2 regions of the Mediterraneibacter sp. 210702-DFI.5.30 genome follow, and region 1 is predicted to be linked to the other one. Evidence: predicted binding sites of a transcription regulator. Region 1 holds the regulator's gene; the other holds the start of a gene.
What was found. The regulator NrdR, encoded in region 1, represses ribonucleotide reductase genes. The targets are predictions, from matches to a motif close to CACAANATNTTGTG.

Region 1 (10,593 bases):
GGGACAATAAATGACCAAGGGAAGAATCATAATAGCTGATATAGAAAAAATATCATGTAAGGAAGAGTGGATTCTCTCACAGATAGCACAAAGATATGTTGAAAAGTATCAGAAGCATAAGAGAGAAACGGATAAAAAACAGGAGCTGATAGCGGGATATCTTTTAAAGGAGTATTTAGGTGTAGAAAATGATGCTCAGCTTGTAATGAATAAAAATGGGAAGCCGATGCTTGTGGATGCGAGAAAACATTTTAACCTGTCACATAGCGGTAAATATGTAGTTCTAGCGATTGCTGATCAGGAAGTAGGCATTGATATTGAACGTGTGCGTCCGTATCATGAAGCTACAGCGAAGAAGATATTTTCGAATGAAATACAAAATGCAATGTCTGAACTTTGTGGGGAGGAAAAAGACCGGATATTTACTCAATTATGGACAGAACTAGAAGCGAAGCTGAAAGTAAAAGGCATTGGATTTAGCAAAGAATGGGAAAATGAAAAAGCAAAGGAATATTTTATTGAGACAAGATGTATAGATGAATATTATGTAAGCTTAGCGACAGAAGAAAAAATTTCTATAGAAACAGAATGGTTTGCAGGGAATGGAAAGGAAGTAAAATAGTATGATTAAGCCTATTATGAGAGACATATTTTTCTTAAATCAGAAATCAGAATTGGCAACAGAAGCGGATAAGCAGGTGGCAATAGATCTGCTGGATACACTGAAAGCAAATGAAGCAGGCTGTGTAGGAATGGCTGCGAATATGATCGGAGTAAAAAAGAGAATCATTGCAGTGAATATGGGGTTGTTTAATATTGCTATGTTTAATCCGAAAATCGTGAAACGCACAGGCGCTTATGAGACGGAAGAAGGTTGTCTGTCATTGGATGGAGTGCGAAGCTGCAGACGTTATCAGGAAATAGAAGTTGAATATCAGGATATGAATTTCAAAAAGAAAAGAGAAAAATACAGTGGATGGACGGCTCAGATCATTCAGCATGAAATAGATCATTGCGATGGGATTTTGATATAAATTTTGTTTGTGCATTGAGGAGGTGTGTCGCATGGATTTCAAGTATTGCAAATTAGAAATCTTTATTCCAGAAACACATATTTCGCAGCTACAGAAAGCATTGCAGTCAGTAGATGCCGGTCATATAGGAAATTATGATTCCTGTATGTCCTGCTCCAAGGTCACCAGTTACTGGAGACCATTAGATGGAACTTCTCCTTACATTGGAAATGTAGGAGAGATTAGTTGTGAGCCGGAAGTGAAAGTTGAAGTGACTGTATTTACAGAAAAAGTGGATGAAACAATTCAGGTAATTAAAGAGGTACATCCATATGAGGAACCGGTAATCAATGCATTGCCGATTTATCGGACAAGCTTTTAAGGGAAAAAGAAGTCTTACGATCAGACAGAAAGGAGACTTCTTTTATTATACAACAGATTCTGATTTCATGCATAGAATAGTTAAGAGAAAATATCGGCAATCATGGAATAATGCCTATGAGATTTTGCGAATTGAAGGAAAAGGAAGTTGTGAATATCTGCAATGGCAAGTGCCTTGGAGGTGTAGTAGATCTGCAGATAAATGTATGCTCCGGTGCGATAGAAGCATTGATTGTTCCGGGACCGGCAAAGTTCTGTGGATTCTTTGGAACGGATAGCGAATATGTGATACCATTTGCATGTATAAAGAAGATTGGACCGGATATTATTCTTGTGGAAATTAAAGAAGAAAAGTTTTTGCAAAAATATTAGACATTGTGTATAATGAAGGCAATAAGATACGTGGAAAGGCGGAGTGGATTATATGAAGTGTCCATATTGTGGCAATCCAGATACAAGAGTGATTGATTCCAGACCAGCAGAGGATAATAGTTCTATCAGAAGAAGACGTTCCTGTGATGAATGTGGTAAGCGTTTTACAACTTATGAAAAGGTAGAGACAATTCCACTGATTGTAATTAAGAAAGATAATAACCGTGAACAGTATGAAAGAGCGAAGATAGAGAATGGAGTTCTGAATGCATGCTACAAGCGTCCGGTTCCGGCTGAAGAGATTCAAAAGACAATTGATGCGATTGAACTGTCAATTTTTAATCGTGAAGAGAAAGAAATCCCAAGCAGTGAGATTGGTGAAATTGTTATGGAGAATCTGAAGACATTGGATCCGGTTGCATATGTCAGATTTGCATCTGTCTACAGAGAGTTCAAAGATGCGAATACATTTATGGATGAATTGAAGAAATTTCTAAGATAATAAAAATCGGTTATACTCTGTTCGTGAGTATAACCGATTTCAATCTTTCGGAGAATGTTAGTATGTTACACGGGAGGCGAGAATGAGAACTTATAAATTAACAATTGCTTATGACGGAACTGCATATCAGGGATGGCAGAGACAGGCAAACACAGAGAACACTTTGCAGGGAACTCTGGAGCGAACAATTTCGTCAGTGGCAGGATATCCAGTGGAGATTGATGGTTCAGGACGAACAGATGCAGGTGTTCATGCGAATGGACAGACTGCAACAGTAGTTCTTTCTGGTCGGGTGGAGGATGGATTTTTTACAGAAAAGATAAATTCAAGATTACCTGAAGATATTCGGATTTTAGATGCAGAGCTTGTGAGGAATGGATTTCATGCGAGAAAAAGTGCAGTTGGAAAAAGATACATTTATCAGCTGGATTTGGCGGAGAAACCAGATGTATTCACAAGACGATATACATATCATTTTCCGCAGAGATTGGATTTAGATGCGATGAGAAAGGCAGCACAATTGTTGATTGGCACGTATGAGTTTGCCGGATATACAGATAAAAAGGATGAAAAGTCCACAAAAAGAACAATTTATGCTATAATGATTTGCGGACAAGGAAGCAAAGTCAATATTCAATATGAAGGAACAGGATTTCTTTACCATATGGTAAGGATTTTGACAGGAACTTTGCTGGAAGTTGGAACCGGAGCACGAAGCATAGAGAGTGTGAAGGAACCTTTGAAATCAAAAGATAGAAGTCAGGCTGGATTTTTAGCACCTGCAAGAGGGTTATTCCTTGATGAGGTGTATTATTGATTCGGTTATGGAAAGTTGCTGATTATTCACGGAAGAGTTGGCGAATGGACGGTGAACAGCAACACTCTTGAAAGGGAGGATGCAGCGTATTGAAATTAATATCATGGAATGTAAATGGTATTCGTGCCTGTGTACAGAAAGGATTTCTTGATTTCTTTCATGAGGCAGATGCGGATATCTTCTGTATTCAAGAGACGAAGATGCAGGAAGGACAGCTAAATCTGGAATTAGAAGGCTATTATCAGTATTGGAATTATGCTGTGAAGAAGGGATATTCCGGAACAGCTGTGTTTACAAAGAAAGAACCATTGTCGGTGAGTTATGGAATCGGTATTGAGGAGCATGACCAGGAAGGACGTGTGATTACGTGTGAATTTGAAGAGTTTTATTTCGTCACAGTATACACACCGAATTCTCAGAATGGGCTGGCAAGGTTAGATTACAGAATGAAGTGGGAGGATGACTTCCGTACTTATCTGAAGAAGTTAGAAGAGACAAAACCGGTGATTGTGACTGGAGATATGAATGTAGCGCACAAAGAGATTGATCTTAAGAATCCGAAGACCAACCGTAAGAATGCAGGTTTTACGGATGAGGAAAGACAGAAGTTTACTGAACTTCTGGATGCCGGATTTATTGATACATTCCGGTACTTTTATCCGGAGCAGACAGGAATCTATTCCTGGTGGTCTTATCGTTTCAGTGCCAGGGCGAAGAATGCAGGCTGGCGTATAGACTACTTCTGTGTCTCGGAAAGTTTAAAGGACAGACTGGACGATGCGAAGATACTTACAGATATTATGGGATCAGATCATTGCCCGGTTGAATTGGATTTGAAATAATAGAAAGAGGAGAAGAGAACAATGACAAAGATTGACATTATTTCAGGATTTCTTGGAGCAGGAAAGACAACTTTAATTAAGAAGCTTCTTTCTGACGCATACAAGGGAGAGCAGGTTGTATTGATCGAGAATGAATTTGGAGAGATCGGTATTGATGGTGGATTTTTGAAGGAAGCAGGAATTGAGATTCGTGAGATGAATTCAGGATGTATCTGTTGTTCACTGGTTGGAGATTTTGGAAAATCTCTTCATGAGGTCGTAGATACTTATCATCCGGATCGTATTCTGATTGAGCCATCAGGAGTTGGAAAGCTTTCTGATGTAATCAAGGCTGTACAGGATGTTCAGGGTGAGATTGATGCAGAGCTCAATAGCTTTACAACAGTTGTAGATGTAACAAAGTGCAAGATTTACCGTAAGAACTTTGGCGAATTTTTCAGCAATCAGATTGAATATGCAGGTGCAGTTATTTTAAGCCGTACAGATAAAGCGAAACCGGAGAAGATTCAGGAAAGCGTTGCACTGTTAAGAGAACTGAATGAAAAAGCTCCAATCATTACAACACCAATCGAGCAGCTTCCGGGTGAGAAGATTCTTGAGACAATGGAATCAAGCAAATCTCTGGAAGAGGAATTGCTTGCAGAAGTAGCTGAAGAGGCACATGAGCATGAACACGAGCATCATCACCATGACCATGAAGAGTGTGAACACGAGCATCACCACCATGATCATGAAGAACATGAACATGAGCATCACCACCACGATCATGAAGAACATGAGCATGAGCACCATCATCATGATGGAGAGTGCAGCTGCGGCTGTGGACACCATCATCACCACGATCATGAGGGTCATCATCATGCAGATGAGGTATTCACAAGCTGGGGTAAAGAGACAATTCATACTTATACAAAGGATGAGGTCAGTGCAATTCTGAAGACTCTTGAAGAGGACGGCTCTTACGGAAATGTACTTCGTGCAAAAGGAATGGTTGCAGGTGCAGATGGTGAGTGGATTTACTTTGATATGGTTCCGGAGGAACATGAAGTAAGAACAGGAGCACCGGAATACACAGGAAGAATCTGTGTGATCGGAGCAGAGCTTAACGAAGACAAGCTTGCAGAATTATTTAAGCTGAAATAAAAAGGATAAGCAAAGCAGTACCCCATAGGGGGCTACGTAACATTATGTAATAACAGATGTCTTCTGCGAAAGGGAGACGGAATGGAGATAGATATGATGAAAGAGCCAGATGTTATGGTTTATCTGATGACAGGTTTTCTTGATAGTGGAAAGACACAGTTTCTGAATTTTACATTGTCACAGGACTACTTCCAGATCGACGGCAAGACACTTCTGATTCTTTGTGAAGAGGGAGAAGAAGAGTATGATCCGAGAGAATTGCTGAAGTATGGTGTCGTTATTGAGACTGTAGAAGATAAAGAAGATCTGACAGAAGAATGGCTGGAAGAGATGAATAAGAAGCACAAGCCGGAACGTGTGGTTATCGAGTATAACGGTATGTGGCAGGTGAGTGAATTTGAGAAGATGAAGCTTCCGGCAGGATGGGCTATTGAGCAGAAGATCACAACGGTAGATGCAAGTACTTTTCAGATGTATCTGACAAACTTAAAACCACTGTTTGTAGAGATGGTAAAGGGCGCAGAGCTTGTTCTGTTCAACCGTTGCGAGGATAAGAAACCGTTGGCAGGATACCGCAGAAGTGTTAAGGTTGTAAGCCCTCAGGCAGAAGTAATCTTTGAGGATGAGAACGGTGAGGTAGACAATATCTTTGAAGACGAAGTACCATATGATCTCAAAGCACCTGTGATTGAGATTCCAAGAGAAGATTATGGTATCTGGTATATTGATATGCAGGAGCATCCGGAGCGCTATAAAGGAAAAGCTGTAGAATTTGTTGCAAAGGTTATGAAACCAAAATCATTTCCATCTAAGGTATTCTATCCGGGGCGTATGGCAATGACTTGCTGCGCAGATGATACATCTTTCCTTGGATATGTTTGCAGAAGCGCTTATGCGCCGAAACTGAATGCGGGAGACTGGGTAAAAATTCGTGCAAAAGTGCGTTATGCGAATCTGTCCGTATACGGCGGAGAAGGACCGGTGCTTGAGGCAGAGAATATTGAGCCTGCAGAACCAATTGAAGAGTTAGTATATTTTAATTAAGACAAGCAATAAGACAAAGTAATAAAACAAGAAATGGGAGGAGAACTTCATGGCAAAGAAATATGATGTAATCGCATTAGGAGAGCTTCTGATTGATTTTACAATGAATGGACAAAGCGAGCAGGGAAACAATATGTTTGAGGCTTGCCCGGGAGGTGCACCGTGTAATGTGCTGGCACTTCTGAACAAGATGGGAAAGAAGACAGCATTTATAGGAAAAGTTGGAAAAGATCAGTTCGGAGCGTTATTAAGAGATACGATTACGGAAGCCGGAATCGATGCCTCCAATCTGATGGTTGACGAAAATGTGAATACAACACTCGCATTTGTACATACATTCCCAGATGGAGACAGAGAATTCTCATTTTACCGTAATCCGGGAGCGGATATGATGCTTACTGCAGATGAAGTGAATCCAGAAGTAGTAAAAGATACAAAAGTCTTTCATTTTGGAACACTTTCTATGACACATGAAGGTGTGCGTGAAGCGACAAAGAAAGCGGTAGAAACAGCAAAAGCAAATGGTTGCCTTGTATCCTTTGATCCAAATCTGAGACCGCCGCTGTGGAGCTCTCTTGATCTTGCAAAAGAGCAGATGGAGTATGGATTTGGAAAATGTGATATCCTGAAGATCTCTGATAATGAAATTCAGTTTGTATCCGGTAAGGAAGACTATGATGAGGGAATCGCATATCTGCAGGAGACATACAATATTCCGCTGATTCTTCTGACTATGGGAAAAGACGGAAGTAGAGCTTATTACAAAGGCATGCGCGTAGAGAGACCGGGATTTTCAGTGAAAGCAATTGAGACAACCGGTGCAGGAGATACTTTCTGTGGAAGTTCTTTGAATTATCTGGTTGATCATGATTTTGAGAATCTGACAGAGGAACAGTTAGGAGAGATGCTGACATTTGCGAATGCGGCAGCAGCACTTGTAACAACAAAGAAGGGTGCGATCAAAGCAATGCCTGTAAAAGAAGAAGTTCTTGAACTGATTCAGAAATAATTGACAAGAAAACAGTCAATCATTATAATGTAACACAGAAACAAGGGCGTTTCCAACTTAGGTGGAGAACGCCCTTTTATCGTATCAGTTTATGATAAAGGAGGTCGAAAAATAATGCATAACTATACAAGAGATGATATTTTTCACATAGTAGAGGAAGAAGATGTCGCTTTCATCAGATTGCAGTTTACAGATATTTTTGGAACGATGAAAAATATGGCGGTAACAGTAGGACAGCTTGAAAAAGCGTTGGATAACCGCTGTATGTTTGATGTTTCTTCCTTGGAAGGGGTTGCAGATGAGGAAGAATCAGATATGTATTTATATCCGGATTTGAGTACATTTGAAATCTTTCCATGGAGACCACAGCAGGGAAAAGTTGCAAGACTGATCTGTGATGTGTATAAAAAAGATGGAACACCGTATGAAGGAGATCCGCGTTATGTACTCAGAAAGGCTGTTGCGGAGGCGAAAGAGATGGGATATACGATGAATGTCGGCCCGGAATGCGAGTTCTTTCTTTTCCATACAGATGATGACGGTAGACCGACAACAGTAACTCACGAGCAGGGAGGATATTTTGATGTAGGGCCATTGGATCTTGGAGAAAATGCGAGAAGAGATATGATCTTAACATTAGAAGATATGGGGTTTGAGATTATTTCCTCACATCATGAGATTGCGCCGGCGCAACATGAAATCGACTTTCACTACGATGAGGCGATGATTACAGCAGATAATCTGATGACATTTAAGATGGTTGTCAAGACAATCGCAAAACGACACGGTCTGCACGCGACATTTATGCCAAAGCCGAAGAGTGAGACTTATGGGTCAGGAATGCACATTAATTTGTCTTTATATAAAAACGATGGAACAAATGCACTTTATAACGCAGAGGATGAGAACGGACTCAGTCAGGAAGGATATTATTTTATTGGTGGCTTGATGAAACATATGAAGGCAATCACCTGTATTACAAATCCAACGATCAATTCTTATAAACGTTTTGTGCCGGGGTATGAAGCACCCGTTTATATGGGATGGTCAGCTAAGACAAGAGGACCTTTGATCCGTGTGTCTATGGAGAAAGAAGACAATTCAAGACTGGAACTTCGCAGTCCGGATGCTACGGCGAATCCATATCTGGCACTTGCAGTACTTCTGAAAGCGGGACTGGATGGAATTAAGAATCAGATCATGCCTCCGAAGAATATTGATGAAAATATTCAGAAGATGACGCAGGAAAGAAGAGATGAACTTCAAGTGGAAGAACTGCCGAGAACGCTTGGGGCTGCTACAGCAGAGCTTGAGAAAGATGAACTGCTGATCAGCGTATTAGGGAAAGAGCTTGCCGAGAAGATCATAAAAGCAAATAAGAAAGAATATAAAGAATATTGTATGCAGGTGACAGACTGGGAGATCGATCATTATCTTTACAGGCTGTAGTTCAGGTATCCTGGCATTTGGCATTTAGAGAGAACGGATTGATAGAAGAGTAGTTAGCGGAAGAGGTGAGCAGATATGAGCAACATTATTGTCGTTTTTCCAAAGAGGGAAAATGCAGTAAATATCCGTAATAGTTTGGTTCGTGCGGGTATTGAAGTATCTGCGGTATGTTTGACAGGAGCTAAGGTTTTGCAGTATGCTGATAACTGGAACGATGGAATTGTCGTGTGTGGTTATCGGTTTCAAGATATGCAGTATACAGATTTACGAGAATCTCTTCCGGATACGTTTGACATGCTTTTGGTGGCTTCAGCGGATAAGTGGATGGATGGACTGCCGGATGGGGTTGTAGGACTTCCACTCCCAATCAAAGTTTATGATTTGGTAAATACCGTTGAAATGATTCAGCAGACACAGAGCAGGAAGAGAAGAAAGCGCAGAGAAACGATACGAAAGAGAGACGATTCTCAGAGAAAGATAATCGATCAGGCGAAAGCGCTTCTGATAGAACGAAATAACATGTCAGAAGAGGAAGCACATCGATATTTACAGAAGAGCAGTATGGAAAGTGGGACTAATATGCTCGAAACAGCACAGATGGTGCTGACAATTATGAATGAATAAGAGGCAGCTGTTAACAGTAACGAATAAGAAGTGCTGTAAACAATAACAAATGAGAGGACTGTCAGTGATGACAGTGGAACGGAGAAGAGAATGAAATTTACAAAAATGCAGGGAATTGGAAATGATTATGTGTATGTAAACTGTTTTGAAGAGAAGGTAGAAGATCCATCAGCGTTGGCAATCCAGGTGAGTGACAGACATTTTGGAATAGGATCCGATGGATTGATCCTGATCTGTCCGTCGGAAGTGGCAGACTGTGAGATGGCCATGTATAATGCGGATGGCTCCAGAGGAGAAATGTGTGGAAATGGAGTTCGCTGTGTTGGAAAATATATGTATGATTACGGTCTGACTGACAAAACAGAGATTACAGTTGAGACTTTAGCAGGAATCAAAACACTTCAGCTTTTCGTAGAAAATGGAAAAGTTGCGAAGGTTCGAGTTGATATGGGAAGCCCAATCTTGACACCGGCAGAAATTCCGGTTGTGGCTGAGGGAGATAAAGCTGTAGATGAACCGATTCTTGTGGATGGAAAAGAATATCGTATGACTTGCGTATCTATGGGAAATCCGCACGCAGTTGTTTATGTAGATGATGTTGATAATCTTCCGATTGAAGAAATCGGACCAAAATTCGAAAGCCATGAGAGATTTCCAAGACGTGTGAACACAGAGTTTGTAAAAGTACTGGATAGACATACTGTACAGATGCGTGTTTGGGAGAGAGGATCTGCGGAGACACTTGCCTGCGGAACAGGAGCATGTGCTGTAGCTGTTTCCTGTATTCTGAATGGATTGACAGAAGATGAAGTAACTGTAAAGCTTCTTGGCGGAGATTTGGAGATTCAGTGGGATCAGGAGAAGAACACAGTTTATATGACAGGACCGGCAACCGTTGTATTTGATGGGGAGCTAAAATAAAGATTTGATGAATAGATAATGATGGTGCGTTGACCGATTTTCATTTTTGTGAATTTGAGGTCAACGCATTTTGTTTATAATATTGACTTAATAACAAAGAGACTATAACAAAAAAGAGATTACAAATTGTAATCTCTTAAAACATCGGAGTGACAAGATTCGAACTTGCGACCTCTACGTCCCGAACGTAGCGCTCTACCAAACTGAGCCACACTCCGATAAAATAGGGAACTTGCCGAAGCAAATTCCCAGCTACGGAAAAGGGACTTGAACCCCTACTAACAGAGTCAGAGTCTGCTGTGCTGCCAATTACACCATTCCGCATTACTTGAGTTTTGTTTGTTGCTTGTTTCAAACAACATGGTTATTATATCAAAGCTACAGAAAAATGCAACCCCTTTTTTGATATTTTTGCGTTAGACTTTTTAAAGAAATTGTCTTAAATGTCAGAAAATTAAGATAATTCATTTCGCCAA
Region 2 (10,593 bases), on a different contig from region 1:
AATAATCACCGTATGGATCTTTATTCAGATATTCTTCATTATCAATACCCTGCATGACAGGATAATCAATATTCGTACCTTCCAGAGATACCCACGCCACCATATTTCCTACAATTTCTCTGTCAACTTCTTCCGCTTCATAGCCTGGTTTATGTTTCAACAGACTCGTATCATTTGCATGTTGATAGACAAGGTAACTGTCGATCAATGCATATAAACCGATCAGAAACAGTAGAACACAGATCAGAAAAACGAACGCATCTTCTATCTCACTTAAGATATGGATAACTTTTTTAAACTTGCTCATGTGATTTTCCCCAATTTTAAAAATTCCTTCGTCTCATAAGGAATAAAAGCTTTCCTTTGATCTGACTCTTTTTAATTCCACCGAGCTCCCGGCTGTCAGTTGTGATCTGCCGGAAATCATTTAAAATAAAGTATTCATCTTCTTTTAGCAACAGCGGATAGTTCACCTTCCCCTTTTCCGCTTTATAAGTCTCATATGGATTTTCTTCAATCGGCTGATAATCATTGACCAGATATCCGCCTTCTTCTGCAAATGTAACACTTTGACCTCCGGATGCAACAATGCGTCCTACCCGCTCTTTCCCCTTTTCATCCTCATAGAGGACAACATCATTCAGATAGATCTTGTCTAACCGGTAGAAGATACAGAAGTCTCCATCTTTCACATATGGATACATGCTGTTTCCCGTCATTCGGAAAATCTGGAATACAAATGTCAACAGACACACGATAATCAAGATCAGTACAACTGTTTTTCGTATAAAACGAAATAAAAACCTGTATTTTCCCACTTTTTTCTTTTTGTCTTTGGTATTTTCTTCCACCAGCGAACTCCCCCATCCGAGTTAATCTATCTATAATGTCCTATGATTTCAACAATACGTTTATTCTTTCGAACTTTTTCACTAATTAATTATATATTTTTAATATTTTTTGTGTAATGCGCCAAATGGTTATATTTTAGCCCTCTCTTTTTGTCTAAAGTGTGCCAAAAAAATAATGAGCTATCGCACGAAGCGACAGCTCATTATTTTAATCTCTTATGAACTTTATCTGATTTTTTCACTACATCTTTTCAACAATCCGCATCAGCATCAATCCGTTACGGACAATCAGCATTTCTGCCGGATTACTAAAGTCTATCCCTGTTATCTCTACAATCTTACGCAAGCGATACATAATTGTTCTATAGTGGACGAACATCTCTTTTGAGGTTTTCTTCTGACTTTGATTATTGTTCAGAAAGCATTCTAACGTATCAACCAAATCTCCTTTTTTCTGAGTATCATAATCATAAAGTTTACACAAGGATTCCGGTATACAGGCCCACAGTTGTTCTTTGTTCTCATGTTTTGCAAGCATACGGAAAAAGCCTAGTTTTGAAGAATCCACAACGGATCTGTCTTTATCTCCAATCACAGTTCGAATCATATCTATATATTCGATCGCTGTCTGAGAATCTTCAAACGATTCTTTCAGTTGTGAGTATCCTTTTACGCGCTTTCCAATACCGATCACGAAATTGATCTCTATTTCTTTTTGAATCAGTTGATTTTGTATGCTCTGTTGAATATTCTCCAGGTTCTTCCTGAAATCGTATTCGCTTTCTTCGTCCTGTTCTTTATGAATATAGATAATCTGATTCGTATTACAATAAATATAGCTTTTTGGTAACAGATGCAGAAGTTCTTGTTTTACAAATTCTGTTGTTTCCAATTGAAGTGGAGTGAATTTTGCTGCATTGTCTGGCGGCACCAGACAACAGGTAATGACCCGGAACTCATCTGTTTTCTTAAGGCCCAGGATATCTGCCACTTCTCTAAGTTCGGTGTTGGTAAGAGAACCATTTAACATGCGGTAGCCAAGATCTTTATGGTATTTCTTTGCAATGTTCTCTTCTGCTGCCCTCCGCATCAAAAGATATTGTAAAACAACAATTGCATTTTCCAGACTGATAAAGTCTAATGCGGTTAATGCTTCATTTTTTTCCGTGATAACCAGATAGAATCCCATCTGTGTATAAACATTAAATTTCTTGATGTATTCTGTATACACTCTCGTCTGACGCAGATAGGGATATTTTGCAACCGTGACATCGGGTCTGTATTCTTCCACTTCTTTAGCAAATTCAAACCCTGTCAACGTTGGATCCGTAGTAGCAATGCAATTCCTGTTTTCATCATATAAGGACAATGGATTTCCAACCATTCTGTCTATCTGCTGAAGAATATTATCAATATTTTTCAAGATGTCTAATTCATTTAACAGAAGTACACTCAGATTATCATGTGTTGTTTTAAAATAGGACAGCTTTGCGATCTTCAGATCGAATATCTGCATCAATACATATTTAATAATTCCCCAATAATACATATCTGCCGGTATTTCTATAACCGGCAGATGATATTCTTCTGAATACTGCATCAGAAGATCAAACAATCTTTTTTGTGACTCTGTCTGTTGATTTCTCTTTACAATAAATCCACTGATCTGTAACTTTACGAATTCTTCCATATGTTTCTGAAATTCGCTCTCACTGACGCCTTCATATGCTTTCAGACTTGTCATGAGAATTTCTCCGCCGGCCAAATATCTTTCCATATCCGATGTCTCGATAATCTGGATTCCGCTTATCTCCTTATTGCCCCCCCAGAAGCACTATTGAGCAATTTCATCCCCGGAAACTGATTCGAATCAAGCAGATCTTTTATTGTATAGTTCATGGATCTCTCTCACTCTCTTTTCCCCAGTCGGAGATCAATTCTACAGATGCAGAACTCTCTCCTTGATCTCCTGCGTTCTTCCCTGATTCCAGAACTGCGTTCCGATATATCCGCAGGTACGTCTTGCAACATTCAGTGTATCCTGATTGCGGTTTCCGCAATGCGGACACTCCCATACGAGCTTTCCTTCCTCATCTGTTATGATCTGGATCTCTCCGTCATATCCACACTCCTGACAGTAATCGCTCTTTGTATTCAGCTCCGCATACATAATGTTGTCATAAATGAAACGGATGACCTGAAGTACGGCTGCAATGTTGTCTTTCATGTCCGGAACTTCTACATAGCTGATGGCTCCACCGGAAGAAAGTGCCTGGAACTGAGATTCAAACTTCAGTTTTGAGAAAGCATCAATCTCTTCTCTGACAAATACATGATAGCTGTTTGTAATATAACTCTTATCTGTAATTCCAGGAACAATGCCAAATCTCTTCTGCAGACATTTTGCGAACTTATAGGTTGTACTTTCAATCGGTGAACCATAGATACTGAAAGCAACGTTCGTCTCCTCTTTCCACTGGTTACATGCATCGTTCATGTGCTTCATAACATCCAGTGCAAATGGTGTAGCCTCCGGGTCTGTATGGGATTTTCCTGTCATATATTTCACACACTCGTAAAGTCCTGCATATCCAAGAGAAATCGTTGAATATCCTCCATAGAGAAGTTTATCAATCGGTTCTCCCTTCTTCAGGCGGGCAAGTGCTCCGAACTGCCACAGAATCGGTGCTGCGTCAGACAGTGTTCCTTTCAGACGGTTGTGTCTGCACATCAATGCGCGATAGCAAAGTTCCAGTCTGTCATCAAAGATCTTCCAGAACTTATCCATATCTCCACCGGAAGAAAGTGCAACATCAACAAGATTGATCGTAACAACTCCCTGATTGAAACGTCCGTAGAACTTGTAATTCCCGTTCTCGTCTTTCCATGGGCTTAAGCAGCTTCTGCATCCCATAACCGGGAAACAATTTCCTTCTTTAAGCTCTTTCATCTTTTTCTCGGAAATGTAATCCGGAACAAGACGCTTTGCAGTACACTTTGCAGCAAGTTCTGTCAGATAATAATATTCGCTTCCTTCTTCGATATTATCTTCTTCCAGAACATAGATCAGTTTCGGAAATGCCGGTGTCACCCATACTCCTGCTTCATTCTTAACTCCCTGATAACGCTGACGAAGTGTCTCTTCGATAATCATCGCCAGGTCTTTCTTCTCTCTCTCGTTCTTTGCCTCGTTCAAATACATGAAAACTGTAAGGAACGGTGCCTGTCCGTTTGTTGTCATCAGTGTGATCACCTGATATTCGATTGTCTGGACACCCTTTGTAATCTCTTTCTTCAGTCTTCTCTCTACGATCTCATTGAGCACATCTTCCGGATATTCCATTCCGACCAGTTCCTGCTCGCTGATCACTTCCTTGCGGATCTTCTCTCTGGAAACATCTACAAACGGTGCCAGATGAGCAAGTGAGATGCTCTGTCCACCATACTGGTTACTTGCAACCTGGGCAATAATCTGAGTTGCGATATTACATGCTGTAGAGAAGCTGTGTGGTTTTTCAATCATTGTACCGCTGATCACGGTTCCGTTCTGAAGCATATCCTCCAGATTCACAAGATCACAGTTGTGCATATGCTGTGCATAATAGTCAGAATCATGGAAGTGAATGATTCCTTCTCTGTCTGCCTCCACAATATCATGTGGGAGAAGCATTCTTGTTGTCAGGTCACGGCTGACCTCTCCTGCCATATAATCTCTCTGTACGCTGTTGACTGCCGGGTTCTTGTTCGAGTTCTCCTGCTTTACATCCTCGTTGTTGTACTCAATCAGTGACAGAATACGATTGTCTGTTGTATTCGCCTTACGTACGAGGGATCTCTTATAACGATATCTTACATACTTACGTGCAAGTTCAAAAGCTCCGGTAGCCATAATCTGATTCTCTACCATATCCTGGATCTCTTCTACGGATACTGCACGATTCAACTTGTTACACTTGAATTCCACATATTCTGCGATATCTTCAATCTGGCTGTCTGTCAGCGTACGCTCCCCATTATCCTTATCCGCTTTCGTCACAGCAACCACAATTTTCTGTATATCAAATGTCTCTTCCGACCCATTTCGCTTGATAATTTTCATTGATCAGTCTCCTCACTTTTTCTTATTCTTGCACGATATCTTGTGTTTTATCCGTTTCTATCGTGCTGTCTGATACTTATTCTAATACAAAATATAGTATAATGCAATCCCCAAAACACAGTATCATGTATTTTCAGAACATCTGCTACATTTTTTGAGTTTTTCATTTAACTGATAATCTTTACTCCATCTGTTATACAAAATCAAAACTGTCTATGAATTATCTGTCTACTCATTCTCCTTTCACACCTGCGGAAAAGGCAGCCAACGGTCCTTATTCAAGGACTTTGGCTGCCTTTTCTTTCGTTTTATTTCAGGTAATAATTCTATTTATTTTTCGAATTCACAGATAATTCGGTCAATTCTTTTTCTAATAAGATCCGTTATGTTTTGCATGGAAATCTCTTGTCTCTTTGATGATCACTCCGTTCAATGCAAGAAGTGCGATCAGGTTCGGGAATGCCATCAGTGCATTGAAGATATCTGCGATATTCCATACTGCTTTTACTGTCATATAAGGTCCAATGAATACTGCAAGGATATACAGGATACGATATCCCATTACAACTCCTTTATTTCTGTTAAACAGGTATTCCACGCATCTCTCGCCGTAATAGTTCCATCCGAGAATTGTTGTGAATGCAAAGAATACAAGACACAGCATCAGGGAGAATGTCGCTACGAACGATGGGAATGGAAGTCCTTTCTGGAAAGCATCCATTGTGATTGCCACACCTTCAAGTTCCGGGTTCAGCCAGGAACCGGCGATCACGATAGAAAGTCCTGTCATTGTACAGATTACAATTGTATCAATAAATGTTCCTGTCATAGACACAAGTCCCTGACGGACCGGTTCTTTTGTTCTTGCTGCAGCTGCTGCGATCGGTGCACTACCAAGTCCGGACTCGTTTGAGAAGATTCCTCTTGCAACACCTTTCTGCATTGCTACGAACATGGATCCAACCGCTCCTCCTGCAAGTGCACTTCCTGTAAATGCAGATTTCACGATAGAAGCCAGTGCTGTCGGAACAGCTGTGATATTTGTAATAATGATGATTACTGCAAGTCCTACATAAAGAACTGCCATAAATGGTACGATAATTTCTGATACTTTAGCAATTCTCTGGATTCCTCCAAGAACTACAAGACCTACACACACTGTCAGGAATAATCCTGCGATCACAGTAGCCCATGAATAATTTCCTCCGAACAGGGAAATTGTATGTGCCATATCCGGATCAAAGAAATTCTTAACCGCTGATGCAATACTGTTTACCTGTGTAAATGTACCGATTCCGAAGAGACCAACTCCGGCTCCGAAGAATGCGAAAATCTTCGCAAGCCATGTCCACTTCTTACCCATTCCATTTTCAATATAATAGAATGGTCCGCCGAGTACATGCCCGTCTTCGTCGATTGTACGATATTTGATTGCCAGAAGACCTTCTGCGTATTTTGTCGCCATTCCAAAGAATGCCGCAATAACCATCCAGAACAATGCTCCCGGACCACCAAGTGCGATTGCTGTTGCAACACCTGTGATATTACCGGTTCCGATTGTTGCTGACAGAGCCGTACAAAGTGCCCCAAAGCTGGTCACTTCTCCGCTACCGTCTTCTTCATCTTTAAACATGAATTTGAAAGCTTTGCCAAGATGCCTGATCTGTACAAGACCAAGTCTGGCTGTTAGAAAGATACCTGTTGCCATGATGAGGCAGATCAACGGAAGCCCCCACACAGCATTGTCGATTGCAGTGATGATTTTGTCGATTTGTGCAAACATTTCTTTATTCCTCCATCCTTTTGCCTGAGAGACTCGCGGCATGTAACTGCATCCATGACCGCTTACACCTTCGGCGCTCTTTTTAAAGAGACTCTCCTGAGTATTGCTGTCATTCACGTCAGATGTAAATGACAGCAAGTTTTCTCTTTCGTGCTTTAACACGATAAAATTAAGAATAGCACTATGTTATAAGAAATGCAATACGTTTCAAACATTTTTTCAATTAAGAATACTAATATTTATTAATAAACATTAACAATAAGATTATTCTGCCAGCTCTTTTCCTGCTGCCTTAAGTTCTTCAAGTACGTCATCCTCCGGAGCCTCATTTGCGATGATTCCTTCTTCACGGATCAACTGTGCCCCAGCATTTTTCATGCGGTCTGCCCAGTCTCTCATCCATTCTCCGTCTCCCCATCCATAAGAACCGAACAGAAGAATCTTCTTCCCTGACACATAAGATTCCAGTTCTTCTACAAATGGTTCCATCTCAGATTCTTCAAGCACCTCTGCCCCCATCGCCGGGCACCCAAGCGCAAATGCAGCTTCTTCTGCCACTGTCTTTGCATCTGCATCCCCTACTTCCAGAAGTTCTGCTTCCTGACCTGCCGCTTTGATTCCTTCGGCAACCGCCTCTGCCATTGCCTGTGTATTACCGGTTCCACTCCAATATACAACTGATATACTCATTTTATAAATTCCTCCACTTTCTTTGATTCAATGCAATTTCACGGATGTTTTTCCCATCCAGATACTCATTCACCGCACAAACCTTTGCACGGTCATATTCATGAAAAATCATTCTCGCTTTTTCAGGATTACTATATACTTTCCAGTATCCTGTCATAATAAAATCTCTGCCTTCTTTTTCAATAAAGCTCTGCACATCTGCCGTCGGATATCCGAGAAAAGCCCCAATCTCATGTGGGAATCCAATTCCTTGTGCAGTACACTCGCAGATACGTTCTGACAGATGTGCCAGCATTTCCTCGATATTGCTTTCCTTATATCCGTATTGTCCGATCAGTTCGCGGAGTTTTGGCTGGTTCATATATTCTTCCAGCTCTTTGGGGCGATAGAAAAGGACAAGGCATTTCCCCTCTGAGCAAGATAATTTATAAAAATCGATCTCCATCCCGGAAAACATTTCTTCCAATTCAGAATATGATTCATTTTCCATTGAAATCAGGCCAGATACTTTAAGCCCTTTCAGAAAAGGCGCACACTGTAATATAACCTGAAACCCAAGCCTCACCTTCCGGTCTTTATTTTTTAGATAGTAGGATAATACTTCCGTCGGCATATCGTTCTCCTTAGCTTTATTTTGAGAATAGTTTTCATTCAAGTATTATGTTAACATAAATGAAAATGATTTTCAATACAGTTTTTGAGAACTTTTCTCATTACCGTGATGGCATCTTACTGCTCATTTCTTATGGTAATTCCGCATAAAACTTTTTCAAATTTTAACACTTTTTTAGTTGTTACTCACATATCTTTAGTGTATAATGAATTTATAAATATTTGAGAGGTGAGAAAATCTCAAACATTATACACACTTACATAAAGGAGAGATTCGCCATGGTAAATTTAATCACAGGCCCAAGAGGCAGCGGAAAAACACAGCAGATGATTGATCTTGCAAACGAGAAGGTTAAGACTTCTTCCGGTAATGTCGTATTTATTAAAAGGAGCAGCAAAGACACTTATTCTGTAGATTTCAATATCCGTGTCATCAAGATGGCTGATTATCCTGACATCCTTACCTTAGAAGAATTCGTAGGTTTCCTCTATGGTATGGCTGCTGGCAATCACGATATCGAGGCTGTTTTCATTGACAGTATCTTAAAGCAGGCTAATATCACATTAGAAAGTCTTCCGACATTCATCGAGAAATTAAATAAGATTTCCGAAGATGCCAAGATTGACTTCTACCTCAGCGTCAGCGCAGATAAAGCTGAGATTGCAGATGTTGACACACTTGGATGCACAGTTCTGTAAGTATTTACAACGTAGTGTAACACAGGATTCGCCCTTCTGGGTCTGAATTAAATGTTTTCAGGAATCAAAAAAGAAGTACTTCCGTTTTCCGGTTGTACTTCTTTTTTTCGCTTCTTTCTCTTATTCTGTCTGTGCAGAATCCCCTGCCGTATCTTCTGCCTGCTCTTCTTTCGCAGCTTTTGTGCTGATCTGTTCACTCGCTTTTCCATTCAGGGAAAGAACTGTATCCACCTGCTCCCCCTTCTTATACTCAACTGTGACTTCATCTCCGACATTAAACCGGATAATATCAATAAAATCTACAACAGATACATCAAAGATCTCATCCGAACCTTCAAGCATGATATAATAATGAGAATCACCGTCTATAACGCCCTGGGCGATCTTTGTGATCTTAGCTGTCAGTGTCTCTACGGATCTTGTATCCTCAGCTTCTGTCTTGATCCCGTTCTTATACATCAGATTAGTGTAAGACTCCTCGCATTCACTGACCGTATCTCCAATTGCAACAATCTGATATTTCTGCACATTTACCATCGCATACTTCTTCACCAGACCGGCATCATCCTTCAATGCAATGAAATAGGTCGGTTCACCGGAAATATTTAAAAGCAGTGGGAATGTTGCCGTATAGTGCAGATTCTGTACCTGCCCTTCTGCGGAAGACATCGCTGAACTCTCTGTTGCTCCTTCAATCTCATAGAACTTTGTCTCCATTGTTCTCTGATTCATCAGAACAAACCCTACATTCGATTGGTCTCCGGTAATCGAGGTAACACCTGTGTATACCCATACATCGTCATCGATTGCAAGATAATTGTATCCGTCAGTTGTATTCAAGCAGTCTTTCTGCCCCAATACACTATTAAAGAAACCATGTTTCAATGTTCCGTGATAATTATAAAGCTCAACTAACAGATCTGCGGAATATACTCTGTCAACCCACTGTGGGACATCCTCAACTGCATAATCCTTCGTTTCTCCTGTGATCGCATTGCAAAGTACAACTCTTCCGATTGTTGTTCCACCGAATAATCCGATATTGTACTTCTTCACCGGGCAAATCCAGTACGGAACCCCGTCTTCATCAATTTCAAAACTCAGATCATTAAAAATATAGGTCGGATAGTTAAATCTCAGATGACGGTAAATATTTCTGTTAAAATGATCACTTGTCGTGTACTTCATCCCTTCACTCAGTTTTACGAGTTCCGTATTCTGTGTTGCCATATCAATCTTGATATAGGCCGGGATTCCTTCTCTCATGTTCGTAAACCATTTGATCACGCTGGCATATTTCAAAGGAGAAACTCTCACCGGCTGATCCTGATAGTTGATCTGGGAATACAGTTCATCTACCTCGAACTGGGATACCATATCTACCATACTTCCCATCTTCCTGTCACCGAGAAGCTCTGCTGAATCCTTATCCAGCAATGGAATCTGATCAAAAGATAATTCTTCGATATCTTTCGTAAATTCTCCATTCTTCACCGTCAAAAGTTCCTGATACTTCTTCGCATTCACAATTGGAGAAGACAAAACTGATCCTGCCACATATGCGATCACAAGCACCGCAAGGATTCCAAGGATCACCTTTAATCCCTTTGACTCTTTCCAGTCGTAACGGTTTAAATTTTTCTTTCTGATAAATACCACAGCTGCCAGAATGACCAACACCACAAGATACATCCAGAATTCTGAGGCATGAATATTGATCGCCGGGAGTGTCACATAGTAATAGATTCCAATCAACAGAATCACTCCTATGACAGCTGTCACTTTCATTTTAAATTTGTTCATCTCACCTCTTCCTTTCTTTCATTTTACGTAATTGTTCAGAGCCAACCTCCAAAATG

Region 2: a site for NrdR is predicted at 4,982-4,995, ahead of nrdD (anaerobic ribonucleoside-triphosphate reductase). Genes of this name have one in related genera too.

What each region holds. Positions count from the first base shown of each region.
Region 1 is NZ_JAJCME010000008.1:250-10,842, forward strand. Features, by position in the region: gene LI126_RS09700 (4'-phosphopantetheinyl transferase family protein) at 11-622, shown strand; gene LI126_RS09705 (peptide deformylase) at 624-1,034, shown strand; gene cutA (divalent cation tolerance protein CutA) at 1,066-1,395, shown strand; gene LI126_RS09715 (PRC-barrel domain-containing protein) at 1,512-1,766, shown strand; gene nrdR (transcriptional regulator NrdR) at 1,819-2,268, shown strand; gene truA (tRNA pseudouridine(38-40) synthase TruA) at 2,351-3,085, shown strand; gene LI126_RS09730 (exodeoxyribonuclease III) at 3,175-3,927, shown strand; gene LI126_RS09735 (CobW family GTP-binding protein) at 3,949-5,070, shown strand; gene LI126_RS09740 (TIGR03943 family putative permease subunit) at 5,167-6,114, shown strand; gene LI126_RS09745 (carbohydrate kinase family protein) at 6,164-7,123, shown strand; gene glnA (type I glutamate--ammonia ligase) at 7,238-8,572, shown strand; gene LI126_RS09755 (ANTAR domain-containing response regulator) at 8,648-9,196, shown strand; gene dapF (diaminopimelate epimerase) at 9,287-10,117, shown strand; tRNA gene LI126_RS09765 (tRNA-Pro) at 10,262-10,335, opposite strand; tRNA gene LI126_RS09770 (tRNA-Gln) at 10,370-10,441, opposite strand.
Region 2 is NZ_JAJCME010000003.1:232,919-243,511, forward strand. Features, by position in the region: gene srtB (class B sortase) at 1-307, opposite strand, end outside; gene lepB (signal peptidase I) at 324-851, opposite strand; gene LI126_RS04770 (helix-turn-helix domain-containing protein) at 1,093-2,661, opposite strand; gene nrdD (anaerobic ribonucleoside-triphosphate reductase) at 2,791-4,950, opposite strand; gene LI126_RS04780 (alanine/glycine:cation symporter family protein) at 5,321-6,733, opposite strand; glycine riboswitch at 6,736-6,842, opposite strand; gene LI126_RS04785 (flavodoxin) at 6,998-7,423, opposite strand; gene LI126_RS04790 (DUF3793 family protein) at 7,425-8,036, opposite strand; gene LI126_RS04795 (hypothetical protein) at 8,315-8,734, shown strand; gene LI126_RS04800 (hypothetical protein) at 8,855-10,537, opposite strand.